One region of the Bacillus sp. JZ39 genome, then DNA from elsewhere that is predicted to be linked to it. Evidence: predicted binding sites of a transcription regulator. Region 1 holds the regulator's gene; each other region holds the start of a gene.
The links. The regulator LexA, encoded in region 1, represses DNA repair genes until DNA is damaged. The targets are predictions, from matches to a motif close to CGAACATATGTTCG.

Region 1 (4,776 bases):
ACGATCAGACGGCCAAGCTGAAGATGGCCTGCGAGTGAAGCGGCTTCAGAAGAAATACCTTCCATTAAATCACCATCACCGCAAATACTGTATGTATAATGATCGACTACGTTAAATGAATCGCGGTTGTATGTTTCCGCTAAATGGCGTTCAGCAATTGCCATACCGACTGCCATGGCAATTCCTTGGCCAAGCGGACCTGTTGTAGCATCAACACCGGCAGTATGTCCGAATTCCGGGTGTCCAGGTGTTTTGCTGCCCCACTGGCGGAATCCCTTAAGATCTTCAATACTAAGATCAAACCCGCTTAAATGAAGCATGCTGTATAATAGTGCTGACCCGTGTCCAGCAGATAAAACAAAACGATCACGGTTAAACCAGCCAGGGTTTGCCGGACTTACGTTCATAAATTTTGTCCACAGCGTGTATGCCATTGGAGCGGCTCCCATCGGCATCCCTGGGTGACCAGAATTTGCTTTTTCAATAGCGTCTATTGACAGTGTGCGAATGGTAGCAACTGATTTCTTTTCAATTGTATCCATAAAAATCCCCTTCCTTATGTGTTGTACCCTTACATCATAAATGTCTGACGACTTTTTCTCAACTGTTTCAGCTTAAATTTGAGAGAAACTTGTTGAATTTTGTCACATAAGAGTTTTGATTATAGTATATGCAAAAGAGGAATACGATATTGCCGTATTCCTCTTATATTAGTGAAGTTTGTTATTTCTTTTTTCTCTTTTTAGCTTTTCTGGTGTTACATCATTGCCTTCTGGGTCAATGATTTTCACGCTTTTTAACGTGTTCTTCATAGAAGAACGAAAACCTTTCAAGTACTCTTGACGGAGCTTTTGCTGTTCGGCTTTTTCTTCTTCTGTAATAACGCCAGCTTTAGCTTTGGCAGCAAGTTCATTAATTCTGGCAATTTTCGCGTTTGAAATCATGTTAAACTCCTTTATTGCATTTTGTCTATATAGTACTAGATCAAAAAAAGTTTTACAACTGATTCACTCTGCTGTCTCTTCATTCTCTATGTATTCCTGAAAACGCCGGTGAACGGTTGCTTTAGAGACATCATAGCCAAACCCTCTTAGGGTAGCCGCGATTTCAGCAAACGTCAGTTTATTCGCTCTCAGGCGGACGATCTCTGAGATTGGCACCTCTATTTTTTCTTTTCCACTGTTCCCATGTTGGTTTTTTAAGTTTTTTTGCGGTTTAAAACCGTTTTTTACTGCACGTTTCATTCCCCGTCTGATTTTCATGTTGTGAATCTTTCGCTGATACTCTTCCACAATGCTGACGATTTCCAAGACCATTGAGTCAGCCTCCGATAACTCCAGTTCACCTCTATGAGCCGTTGTATAGACTTTCACACCTTCTCTATAAATACAATGGAGCAGTGCGATTTTTGCGTTTCCCCGTCCGAGCCTTGTCTCATCCTGAACCAAAATGACATCAATATCAGCGTTCTTAATCTCATCAAGCAGCTCAAATACACCATCCCGATCCATTTCATATCCGCTGGCTTTTTCTGAAATCACTTTGACCACTTCCATGCCGTTCTCCGCTGCAATGGCCGTAAGCTCCTCCTCCTGCCGTTTTAATGACGTTTCCTGCTGTTCTTTATTTGTGCTTACACGGGCATAAATGAGTGCTTTCATTTTATCTCTCTTTCCTCTCTATCTTACAGTTGCTAATTCATATGCATCCTGATGCTTCTTTTTCAATGGGATCACTAACTCATCACCCGGCTGGATATCAGAGGTTTGAAGTTGATTTTTATCAGCTACCCATTCAATAAAATCATTTTTGTTTATCTTTTTTGTATCGGCTACCTGATCAGCAATTGACCAGAGTGTGTCGCCTTGCTGGACTTCTATTTTAACATACTGATTAAGCTCTTGGTCGCTGCTTGTATATGACAGCATAAGGATAACCGCGCTCAAAATCACTGTGAACAGACCGACAAAAATAATAGATTCTTTACTCATGATCATAACCTCCAACAGGAATGTTTGTTCGCATTTTTATAATTTCAGTATATACGAACAAACGTTTCTGTCAATTGTTTTTTCGAACCTATGTTTGTACTGTAAGGAAAATCATGCTATAATCTTCTTAAAATCGACGTTTTGAGGTGCGAAAAATGACGAAGCTATCAAAAAGGCAACTTGATATCCTCCGTTTTATTAAAGCAGAGGTTAAATCAAAAGGATATCCGCCTTCCGTGAGAGAGATCGGAGAGGCTGTCGGGCTTGCGTCCAGCTCTACTGTCCACGGCCATTTGGCCCGCTTGGAAACAAAAGGGCTGATCAGACGGGATCCGACAAAACCAAGAGCAATAGAAATTCTTGATGAAGAAGTAGACATTCCGCAAAGCCAGGTCGTTAATGTACCAGTCATCGGTAAAGTCACGGCGGGATCTCCTATTACTGCAGTAGAAAATATTGAAGAATATTTTCCGCTCCCTGACCGCATGGTTCCTCCAGACGAGCATGTATTTATGCTGGAGATTATGGGAGACAGTATGATAGATGCTGGTATTCTCGATAAGGACTATGTCATCGTTAAACAGCAAAACACAGCGAACAATGGGGAAATTGTAGTTGCGATGACAGAAGATGATGAAGCAACTGTAAAACGATTCTATAAAGAGGATACACACATTCGCTTGCAGCCTGAGAACCCAACGATGGAACCTATCATTTTGCAGAATGTCAGCATTCTAGGGAAAGTGATTGGCGTGTTCAGAACCGTCCATTAATCTATTGATCTATCAGATGCATGAAATAACCCCCTTTTCCTTTACGGAGAGGGGGTTTGTTGTTCAAAAAAAGCAGGCTCGCCCTGACTTTTGGGTGCGAGCCTGAATAGGAGGAAAAAGAACATCATGTTTACACCATAATTATCCACCAAACAATTGTTGAAGTCAAGAAATTTTCTTTCCTTCAGGAAACTTTTGTTCAAAATATGTACGTTTAGAATATTAGACGCTATCTTCTTAAAAACGTTTCATTTTTTAGGTCGTGGAAGGATGCGGTTTTATATTTATTAAAGGGCGAGGCAATTGATATAACTGAAAATTTAGTACATAGTTTAGGTAGTTCAACACTCTGTTAAAACAGCTTGCTTTCTTCATATAAAATGTAATATGTATTTCAATTTCACCTGCACCCAATCACTTGTGCAGTTCAAAAGATATGGCATCGTTGAACTAATCGGGTAGAAACCTTCCCCAAACATAAAGTCTCCACCAACACCCTTCTTTAAATTTAACCTTATATGAAATATGGTGTGTGATATCAAAAGGCCGTTTCATCATAAAAGTGCATATGGTTTTTTTCTTGTTTGTAATATCGAAGCCTGTCTAGAAGGGTTCCGGTATGAAATTCAAATTTGTGGCCGTCAGGGTCGGTAAAATAAATTGATTTTCGATCGCGTTCATCTCGTTCTCTGCCAGGCAGAATATTGACATGAAGTCTTTTTAATTTAGCTGATACCTCCTCAAATTCATGATCTTCAATTGTAAAAGCAATATGGGTATAAGAAAGCTTAATGTCATTTCTCGGGATGTCTGGTTCTTCATTAAGCGCTAGCCAGATGCCGTTCATGTCAAAATATGCAGTTGTTCTTCCCTTTACCAAAAGCTTTGCATCAAACACTTTTTGATAAAAATCAATCGATGTATCCAAATGCGAAACTGAAAATAACAAGTGATTGATTCCTTTTATCTCCACAAATCATTCCCCCCTTGAAAGCTGATCATCCACATATACGTCTTTTTTCATAAGAAAGTTTCATACTGCTGAAAAAAAATACCAGTGTAAACAAAAACGGACTGTTTAAAATAGTAACATGACCATTATGAATGGTTTTGAATTGCATTATTTATCATTTGTTTACGCCCAAGAATTTTCTTCAAAAAATAACAATTTAGGTGGTCAAATGAAACATATCATTGCGCTTGCTTCAAAGATTGCTTTCACTCTCGCCCTTTTATATGTGATTTTGGACAGAGTCTATCACGCATCCTTTTTAAGTGTGATGTTTATTGCACTTTTCTTAGGTTTTGTTTCCTATCTTTCTGGTGACATGCTCGTCTTACCCAGAACAAACAATATTACAGCTTCATTGGCTGACTTTGGCCTTTCATTCGTTATTCTTTGGGTATTTGTTTTAACCCAAACAAGAAACGATTTCTCACCATTTGGAGCAGCTCTCCTTTCCGCTGCCTGTCTTACTGTTTTTGAATACTTTTTTCATCGGTATTTACTGAAAAATGTGCTTGATGAAAATTTCCGAAATGAACTGTCAGCGAGAGATAACACGTTGCAGTATCAAACGGAAGCCGCGGACGAGCTATTTCCCGAAACGAAAGAGAAGCATAAGGAATAGGAGGCTGTCTTATCGCCTCCTATTTTTCAGTAGCTATTTTTGAGAAAACGGAACATCACTTCTGTAAACTTATAAAACCTCTCATTTTGAGTAACAGCTCTGCTTTTTAAAGAAAAGATGCCGAACAAAGACTTTCTAAAGCCTGTGCTCATTTCTATCTGGATACTTAAACCTGTTTTTGATTTATTTGCAATGTTATTCGGACTAACGCCCGCATGCGGATGGTCCGTATTGAGCAATACAGCAGGAAAACCGGCATGCTGCAATTTCTCAACTAAATCTGCCGCTCTTACGCGATCTGTACCGCCGACTTCGATCTGCTGATCTTCTTCTGCGTACCCGTGTAATGAAATGACATATTCATGATTTCCCGTCATTTTA
Region 2 (4,776 bases), 730 kb from region 1:
TCATTTATTAAAAATCACGTCCCGGGACCCAGAACCCCCGAATATAGATTATGTCCGTACGTCAGGCGGATTGTTTATGGATATGTCGATCCATGATTTTGATATGGCCAGATATATTATGGGAAGCGAAGTGACGGAAGTGTATGCCAAAGGGGCGGCTTTGGTGAATCCTTCTTTTGCGGAGCTGGGTGATATTGATACAGCTGTTATTACACTGACTTTTGAAAACGGTGCCATGGCTGTGATTGATAACAGCCGCCAAGCTGTGTACGGATATGACCAGCGGGTTGAGGTTTTCGGGACGAAAGGCTCTGCAGCGGCTGACAATAGCAGGCCGACAACGGTTGAGGTGTCAACAGCTGATTTTGTGATGAAGGATAAACCGCATTTCTTTTTCCTTGAACGCTATAAGGATTCATATGAGGAGGAGATTCTCCGTTTTGCAGAAGCGATCGGCACAAACCAGGAGACTCCCTGCACCGGCAATGACGGTTTACAGGCCGGAAGGATCGCCAGAGCAGCACAGCAATCGCTTGCTTTTGGCATGCCTGTCAGCATTGAGCACACTGAAAAAATCGCTTTTTAATCTAACAGGATTACAATTCAGCAAGCTTGGGTATATACTCCATTGATACTTTAAGTAGGCGGTGGAGAAAATGAATACAGTACATGCTAAAGGAAATGTTTTGAACAAAATCGGAATTCCTTCTCACATGGTTTGGGGTTATATTGGCGTTGTCATCTTTATGGTTGGAGACGGCCTCGAACAAGGCTGGCTGTCTCCTTTTCTCGTTGATCATGGTCTCAGTATGCAGCAATCCGCATCGTTATTTACCATGTACGGCATTGCTGTCACCATCTCAGCTTGGCTTTCAGGAACGTTTGTCCAAACTTGGGGGCCGAGAAAAACGATGACTGTCGGATTGCTTGCATTTATCCTCGGTTCGGCCGCTTTTATCGGCTGGGCGATTCCTCATATGTATTATCCGGCTCTCTTGGGCAGCTATGCTCTTAGAGGCTTGGGATATCCGCTGTTTGCATACTCTTTTCTCGTATGGGTGTCATACAGCACCTCTCAAAATATTCTCGGCAAAGCCGTCGGCTGGTTTTGGTTTATGTTTACGTGCGGCCTTAACGTGCTCGGCCCGTTCTATTCCAGCTATGCAGTTCCGGCCTTTGGAGAAATCAATACGCTTTGGAGCGCTTTACTGTTTGTGGCGGCAGGCGGAATTCTTGCCTTATTTTTTAACAAAGATAAATTTACTCCGATACAAAAACAAGATCAGCCGAAATGGAAAGAACTGTCGAAGGCATTTACGATTATGTTTGAAAACCCAAAGGTAGGCATCGGCGGAGTGGTCAAGACGATTAATGCGATAGGACAATTTGGATTTGCTATCTTTCTTCCTACTTATTTAGCAGGATACGGGTATTCGGTTTCGGAATGGCTGCAAATATGGGGGACGCTGTTTTTTGTGAATATTGTGTTTAATATCATTTTCGGTGCAGTCGGAGATAGACTTGGCTGGCGCAATACGGTCATGTGGTTTGGCGGTGTCGGATGCGGTATTTTTACGCTGGCGCTGTATTACACGCCTCAGCTGATCGGGCATCAGTATTGGGTGCTCATGATTATCGCCTGCTGCTACGGCGCGGCTTTAGCAGGGTACGTTCCATTAAGCGCGCTTTTGCCGACGCTTGCACCTGATAATAAAGGTGCTGCCATGTCAGTGTTGAATTTGGGATCTGGTTTATGTGCGTTTATCGCGCCGGGCATCGTGAGTCTTTTCATTGGGCCGCTCGGTGCAGGCGGCGTGATTTGGATCTTTGCGGCATTGTATTTTTTCAGTGCCTTTCTGACGCGATTCTTGACAATTTCTGAGCAAAGCACAGGTGTGTATACGGAGGAACGGTTTGTCAGGGAAAATGTGCAGACAAATTTTGATAAAACGGTTAAGCAGTAGCCTCTTTGGTCAAACTAATCATAAACGTGTGCAAAGAGGTGTAGAGGGTGAAACGATTCAGCACGGCGTATCTTTTGCTGGGCATTCTTTGCTCAGCGGCAGTATTTTTAATAGGAGCTCCTTCCCGCGCACTTGGCGCGGAAGTGGAGCACTATGAGCCGCTGCAGGTGCATGTGCAGCTTGAAAAGGTGTATTTGGACGGCGATGTCAGCATTGAGCATAAGCATGAAAAAGTGTTTTCTATGGATGATTTTTGGGCAGCTTATGCCGGATGGACGCTTGTGGAACAAAAAAAGGGATATGTGCTCTTCCGGAAGCAAATGGACGATATATCTCCGCTCAGCAAGGTCAACGGGTATATCGGTGTATCGGATAATGGAGTGATTTCCACTTTTCATGGGCGGCCTGAGCCAGCTTCCGAACCGATTCAGTCTTTTTTTCAAATTGATTTAGAAAGGCTGGAAAGCCATATGCAAAAAAATCTGCTGAAAGGCATTCCATTTCGGACAAAAGCGGAGTTTGAGGATGTCATCGAACATATGAAGACATACAGCGGGTAACGTCCGCTGATTGAAGACATGTATTCATGTCTTTTTTTTCGTGAAAGAATGAGAGAGAAGCGAACATATGTTAACTTTTCTATAAGACTTTGGCTGTTTTTATGGTACAATGAAGAACAGTCAAAGAGGTGAATTTGCGTGATTGAATTTGTTAAAGGGACGATTGATTATGTATCTCCCCAATATATTGTCATAGAGAACGGCGGCATCGGCTATCAGATTTTCACGCCGAATCCGTTTATATATAAGGAGAGAAGCCAGGAAACGATTTTTACATACCATCATATCAGAGAGGATGCTTTTTCGCTTTACGGTTTTTCAACAAGAGAGGAGAAGGCGCTCTTTACAAAGCTGTTAAACGTGACCGGAATTGGCCCGAAAGGAGCACTTGCCATCTTGGGCTCGGGTGATCCCGGAGCGGTCATCCAAGCAATTGAAAATGAAGATGAAGCTTTTTTGGTCAAGTTTCCTGGAGTAGGAAAGAAAACCGCACGCCAGATTATTCTAGATTTAAAAGGAAAGCTGGCAGATGTTGTGCCTGAAATGATTGAAAATCTGTTTAATCATGAAGAAAGGCTTGAAAAGCAAACAGCGGAAACGGCTCTTGAAGAAGCACTTGAAGCCCTCAGGGTTCTCGGATATGCTGAAAAAGAAATCAAAAAGGTGCTTCCTCACCTTAAAGAAGAAATTGGGCTGACAACAGACCAATATGTGAAAAAAGCATTACAAAAACTATTAAAGTAAGGTGATGTTCATGGATGAACGGCTCGTCTCAAGTGAAGCAGACAACCATGAATCAGTGATAGAGCAAAGCCTGAGGCCGCAAAATCTGGCACAGTATATCGGGCAGCATAAGGTAAAAGAAAATTTGCGCGTGTTTATAGATGCGGCGAAAATGAGACAGGAGACGCTGGATCATGTTCTTCTGTACGGGCCGCCCGGACTCGGAAAAACAACGCTTGCTTCGATTGTTGCTAATGAAATGGGAGTGGAATTGCGGACGACATCAGGGCCTGCGATTGAAAGGCCTGGTGATTTGGCTGCTATATTAACGGCGCTGGAACCGGGAGATGTATTATTTATTGATGAAATACATAGGCTGCACAGATCGATCGAAGAGGTGCTTTATCCTGCAATGGAAGACTTTTGCCTGGACATTGTGATTGGCAAAGGCCCATCTGCCCGCTCGGTTCGGCTCGACCTTCCGCCTTTTACGCTGGTAGGAGCCACGACGAGGGTGGGGCTTTTGACGGCTCCTTTAAGAGACAGATTCGGCGTCATGTCTCGCCTTGAGTACTATACACAAGAAGAACTGGCGGATATTGTCACAAGAACCGCTGATGTATTCGAGGTTGAGATTGATAAACCGTCGGCGCTTGAAATTGCAAGAAGATCGAGAGGGACGCCCCGCGTGGCGAACCGCCTGCTGAGAAGGGTGCGCGATTTCGCCCAAGTGCTGGGTGACAGCAGGATTACGGAAGACATTTCTCAGAATGCGCTGGAGCGGCTTCAGGTTGACCGCCTCGGTTTGGATCATATTGATCATAAGCTGCTGATGGGCATGATCGAAAAATTCAACGGCGGCCCAGTAGGCCTTGATACGATTTCAGCTACCATCGGCGAGGAATCGCATACGATTGAAGACGTATATGAACCATATCTGCTGCAAATTGGATTTATACAAAGAACGCCGCGTGGAAGGATCGTGACACCGGCCGTTTATCATCATTTCCAAATGGAGGCTCCCCGATATGACTGAATTTCCTAAGATCATTATGATTCTTGGTGCTGTTTTGCTTATTATCGGAGCAGTTTTGCATTTTGTCGGCAAGATGCCGGGAGATATTTTTGTAAAAAAAGGAAATGTCACGTTTTTCTTCCCGGTTGTCACTTGTATTATTATAAGTGTGGTATTATCAATTTTGCTTAATCTTTTTGGCAGAATGAAATAACAAAAGACTAGAATAAAGGTGAAATCATCATGAAAGTCGATTTATTTGATTTTGAACTACCAGAACGTTTAATTGCACAAGTACCGTTGGAGCAGCGTGATGCTTCAAGGCTGATGGTGCTCGATAAACATACAGGGCAGCTTACTGACAGCTCGTTTAAACACATTATCAGCTTCTTTAACGAAGGCGATTGTCTAGTCCTGAACAATACCCGGGTACTGCCTGCGCGGTTATTCGGCACAAAAGAGGATACCGGCGCGAAAGTGGAACTTCTTTTGTTGAAACAGGAAACCGGTGATA
Region 3 (4,776 bases), 1.5 Mb from region 1:
TCCAGTGTCCGGTAAAAAGGGAGGTATGTGTGATTGATGATGTCATACATATGCTCCGATAAAATCGGGAAAAGCTCTTTGCCGCAGTCTTCAGAAGGAGGCTGCTGTCCACCTTGGTTTTTGGAATAAATATGTCCGCGATAAAGTTTTACTTCATCAACAACTACACCAATCGGAAACTTTTGCATGCTCTTCTTCAAGCCATATTCCAATGCCGGCACGATGAAGGATGAAAATAACGGACTCACCGGACCTTCAATATTAGACTCCATGTTAAGCCAGAAATCATTCATATCAGTGTCGGTAATCATGAAGCTGCGTTTTTCTTCTGCCGCCTTTTTGTCCTGATCAATGGTTGTAATCGGGCGAGCTTGCAGAAGGTATATTTGATGATCAGCAATTCCAAATTCTATATCGACAGGATATCCGTACAGGTCTTCGGTTTTTTTTGTGATTTCAGCCAATTCAATCACTTGTTCATCTGTAAGGCAAAAACGGCTGCGCATGTCTTCACTCGTTTCTTTTTCAGCAATTCCTTCTGCCGCAGACTCCATGTAGATTTCCTTTGCACCTATTTCTTTCTGAATCTCAAACGAAGATTTATTAACAATGAACGTGTCTGGGGTAACACTTCCTGAAACAACAGCTTCACCCAACCCGTAGCTGGCGCTGATTAAAAGCTCTCTATCATCATGGGTAACAGGGTTGCGGCTGAAGATAACACCTGACATTTCTGAATCGATCAGCCCCTGAACGACTATTCCCATTAACGGCTCTGCGATTTGATTGTTCATTTTTTTCTTATAGCTGCTGACCCGCCCAGAAAAAAATGAGGCCCAGCATTCTTTCACTTTAGCCAGAAACTCTTCCTCTGTTTTGATATTTAAGTAGGTTTCATATTGACCCGCGAATGAGGCGCCTTCTAAATCTTCCGAAGCAGACGAAGAACGCACGGCTACGGATCGATATGATTCTCTAAGCTTATAAAAGGAACTAGTCAGCTCATCTTTCAGCTCATCCGAAAATGTTCCAGAAATGATCCCGCTTTCGACGTTTTCACTAGTCTCTTGAAGCTGGTTGTCCTCCATAAAACGTGCGAGCGCATTCGTTTGAATAATAAACCCGTCCGGAACAGGAAGACCGTGTTTGGTCAATTTAATCAAATTCATTCCTTTTGCTCCAGCCAGCTGGCTGGACTCTTCTGCCTGGCGAAATAAAACAGAATACATATTTGAAACCCCTCTTTTCTTCATTTTTTGTTTTTCTCTCTAGTCTTTTTATTGCGGAGCCTGTGTTTAAAAAATGATAGTAAACACTATCATTCAATTGTAGGTTTTCAGGAAAATGCTGTCAAACGCAGAAAGTCCTAAATAAAATGAATAGTTAAGTTGGTTATATTATCCTGAAAAATGCGGCCGTACTGGTACTGTATGCCTATTTTCTTTTATTCTCGGAATCTGGCGGCGGACTTGATGATGTAATAAAAAAAGTGCCGCTGATTAGAACAGCGGCACCATGGAATAAGTTTTGACCGGCACCAAAATGCAAATATGGTGATTGATTTTGGCTGAAAAGGGGTATGGTGTAGGAGAGGGAGCGAATGCACGATTGTCCGATTCTTCATTTTTTACTATAATCAGATCAGATGAAGAATCCCTGAGGAGGGTTTTTGTTGATTACAAAAGCCGTTTTTGCATTGTTTTTCCCTTTTATGCTTGTTGTTCTATTTACTAGAGTCACCTTTAATCATTATGTGGCGATCGCTTTAACAGCTGCATTGCTGTTTGCCTCTTATTTAAAAGGCTATACAGAAACGTATTTTATTGTAGGATTAGATGTTGTGTCTCTTGTGGCTGGCGGACTGTACATGGCCAAAAAAGCTGCAGAGAAAAAAGAAGAATAAATCGGACATAATGAATATAAAGACTGAATACCTGCTTTTACGATTTAAAAGCAGGTTTTTTATACACAAAAACAGCTGGAAATAAAAAACCACCGAACTTTAGTTCGTATTTTTAGTGATTTTGCTTTCCATTGTGTTACTATATCTATAGGAAGATTTCGTTAAAGAAACGGAGGCTTATTTTTGTGAAAGATCGCTTTGAGTTAGTCTCGAAATATCAGCCCCAGGGAGATCAGCCGAAAGCCATTGAAAAGCTTGTGAAAGGAATTCAGGAGGGCAAGAAGCATCAGACTCTGCTGGGTGCGACAGGAACTGGGAAAACATTTACGGTGTCTAATTTGATTAAAGAAGTCAATAAGCCGACTCTCGTGATTGCCCATAACAAAACCCTTGCTGGACAGCTTTACAGTGAGTTCAAGGAATTTTTTCCGAACAATGCTGTCGAGTATTTTGTCAGCTACTATGATTATTATCAGCCGGAGGCGTATGTGCCTCAAACGGATACATTTATAGAGAAAGACGCTAGTATTAATGATGAAATTGATAAACTGAGACACTCCGCCACATCAGCTTTGTTTGAGCGCAGAGATGTCATTATTATTGCGAGTGTGTCTTGTATATACGGCCTCGGTTCGCCTGAGGAATACCGGGAAATGGTCGTGTCACTGCGGACTGAAATGGAAATTGAGCGCAATGAGCTGCTCAGAAAACTTGTAGACATCCAATATGCCCGCAACGATATCGACTTTCAGCGCGGTACATTTCGTGTGCGCGGGGATGTAGTGGAAATCTTTCCGGCATCCCGTGATGAGCATTGTATCAGAGTTGAATTTTTCGGTGACGAAATCGAACGGATTCGGGAAGTGGGTGCGCTGACAGGAGAAATTCTCGGCGACCGAGATCATGTTGCGATTTTCCCGGCTTCCCACTTCGTAACGCGGGCCGAGAAAATGGAGAAGGCGATTCAAAATATCGAGAAGGAGCTTGAGGAGCAGCTAAAGGTCATGCATGAAAACGGAAAGCTCCTTGAAGCGCAGCGTTTAGAGCAGCGGACAAGATATGATCTTGAAATGATGCGTGAAATGGGTTTCTGCTCCGGCATCGAGAACTATTCAAGACATTTGACTCTGCGGCCTCCAGGTTCAACGCCGTATACGCTTCTTGATTATTTCCCAGACGATTTTATGATCGTGGTGGATGAGTCGCATGTGACAATTCCCCAGGTGCGCGGCATGTTTAACGGAGACCAGGCGCGGAAACAGGTGCTCGTGGATCACGGCTTCCGGCTTCCATCAGCGCTTGATAACCGTCCGCTTCGTTTTGAGGAATTTGAAAAGCATATGCACAATATCGTGTATGTATCCGCAACACCAGGGCCGTACGAGATTGAACATACAGATGAAATGGTCGAACAGATCATTCGTCCGACGGGGCTTCTTGACCCGCTTATTGACGTCCGTCCAATCGAAGGTCAGATTGACGACTTGATCGGCGAAATTCAAGCTAGAATAGAGCGGAATGAACGGGTGCTTGTGACAACTTTGACAAAGAAGATGTCAGAGGATCTGACCGATTATTTAAAGGAAATCGGCATTAAAGTAAACTATCTGCATTCTGAAATCAAGACGCTTGAACGGATTGAAATTATCCGCGACCTGCGCCTTGGCAAGTACGATGTGCTTGTCGGCATCAACCTGCTGAGGGAAGGTTTGGACATTCCCGAAGTATCCCTTGTTGCGATTTTGGATGCGGATAAGGAAGGTTTCCTTCGTTCGGAGCGGTCGCTGATCCAGACCATCGGACGGGCAGCGAGAAATGCGGAAGGCCGCGTCATTATGTACGCCGATAAAATAACGAAGTCTATGGAAATTGCGATTAATGAAACAAAACGCCGCCGCGAGCAGCAGGAGCGGTTTAATGAAGAGCAGGGCATTACGCCGAAAACGATAAATAAAGAAATTCGCGATGTCATTCGTGCCACAGTAGCAGCTGAGGATAAAGCGGAATACAAAACAAAAGCCGCGCCGAAGCTGTCGAAAATGACGAAGAAAGAACGCCAGAAAGTCGTTGAACAGATGGAGCATGAAATGAAGGAAGCCGCCAAGGCGCTTGACTTTGAGAGAGCCGCGGAGCTTCGCGATTTACTTTTAGAGCTAAAAGCGGAAGGATGATGAACAAATGGCTATGGATCGGATAGAGGTGAAGGGAGCCAGGGCGCATAACCTGAAAAATATAGATGTAACGATTCCGAGAGATCAGCTTGTCGTTGTCACGGGTTTGTCCGGATCAGGTAAATCCTCCCTTGCCTTTGACACGATATATGCTGAAGGACAGAGACGGTATGTCGAGTCGCTGTCTGCTTATGCCCGCCAGTTTTTAGGGCAAATGGATAAGCCTGATGTGGATGCAATTGAGGGGCTCTCTCCCGCCATCAGCATTGATCAGAAAACAACAAGCCGTAATCCGAGGTCTACTGTCGGTACGGTAACTGAGATTTATGATTATCTGCGTCTTTTATATGCGAGAGTAGGGAAGCCTCATTGTCCGGAGCACGGAATTGAGATTACATCCCAGACCATCGAGCAAATGGTGGACAGAATTCTGGAATACCCGGAACGGACGAAGCTTCAGGTGCTGGCGCCGATTGTCTCGGGCCGAAAAGGCGCTCATGTCAAAGTGCTTGAACAGATTAGAAAACAAGGCTATGTCAGAGTCAGAATTGACGGCGAGATGGCTGAGCTTTCCGACGATATCGAATTAGAAAAGAACAAGAAGCATTCCATTGAGGTAGTCATTGACCGGATTGTCGTGAAAGAAGGCGTGGCAGCCCGGCTGTCTGATTCATTGGAAACGGCGCTCCGTTTAGGTGAAGG

Region 2: ruvA (Holliday junction branch migration protein RuvA) is a predicted target of LexA. The motif match lies at 2,585-2,598, and genes of this name have one in related genera.
Region 3: uvrB (excinuclease ABC subunit UvrB) is a predicted target of LexA. The motif match lies at 1,997-2,010, and genes of this name have one in related genera.

What each region holds. Positions count from the first base shown of each region.
Region 1 is NZ_CP096389.1:1,884,906-1,889,681, reverse strand. Features, by position in the region: gene tkt (transketolase) at 1-542, opposite strand, end outside; gene M1D65_RS09565 (DUF896 domain-containing protein) at 711-944, opposite strand; gene M1D65_RS09560 (YneB family resolvase-like protein) at 1,008-1,661, opposite strand; gene yneA (cell division suppressor protein YneA) at 1,680-1,997, opposite strand; gene lexA (transcriptional repressor LexA) at 2,147-2,764, shown strand; gene fosB (metallothiol transferase FosB) at 3,303-3,737, opposite strand; gene M1D65_RS09540 (YndM family protein) at 3,946-4,395, shown strand; gene pghL (gamma-polyglutamate hydrolase PghL) at 4,422-4,776, opposite strand, start outside.
Region 2 is NZ_CP096389.1:2,610,356-2,615,131, reverse strand. Features, by position in the region: gene iolG (inositol 2-dehydrogenase) at 1-586, shown strand, start outside; gene M1D65_RS13475 (MFS transporter) at 657-1,964, shown strand; gene bofC (sporulation cell-cell signaling protein BofC) at 2,012-2,524, shown strand; gene ruvA (Holliday junction branch migration protein RuvA) at 2,663-3,268, shown strand; gene ruvB (Holliday junction branch migration DNA helicase RuvB) at 3,279-4,283, shown strand; gene M1D65_RS13455 (DUF2905 domain-containing protein) at 4,276-4,476, shown strand; gene queA (tRNA preQ1(34) S-adenosylmethionine ribosyltransferase-isomerase QueA) at 4,506-4,776, shown strand, end outside.
Region 3 is NZ_CP096389.1:3,403,835-3,408,610, reverse strand. Features, by position in the region: gene M1D65_RS17480 (PEP/pyruvate-binding domain-containing protein) at 1-1,229, opposite strand, end outside; gene M1D65_RS17475 (CsbA family protein) at 1,673-1,903, shown strand; gene uvrB (excinuclease ABC subunit UvrB) at 2,089-4,074, shown strand; gene uvrA (excinuclease ABC subunit UvrA) at 4,082-4,776, shown strand, end outside.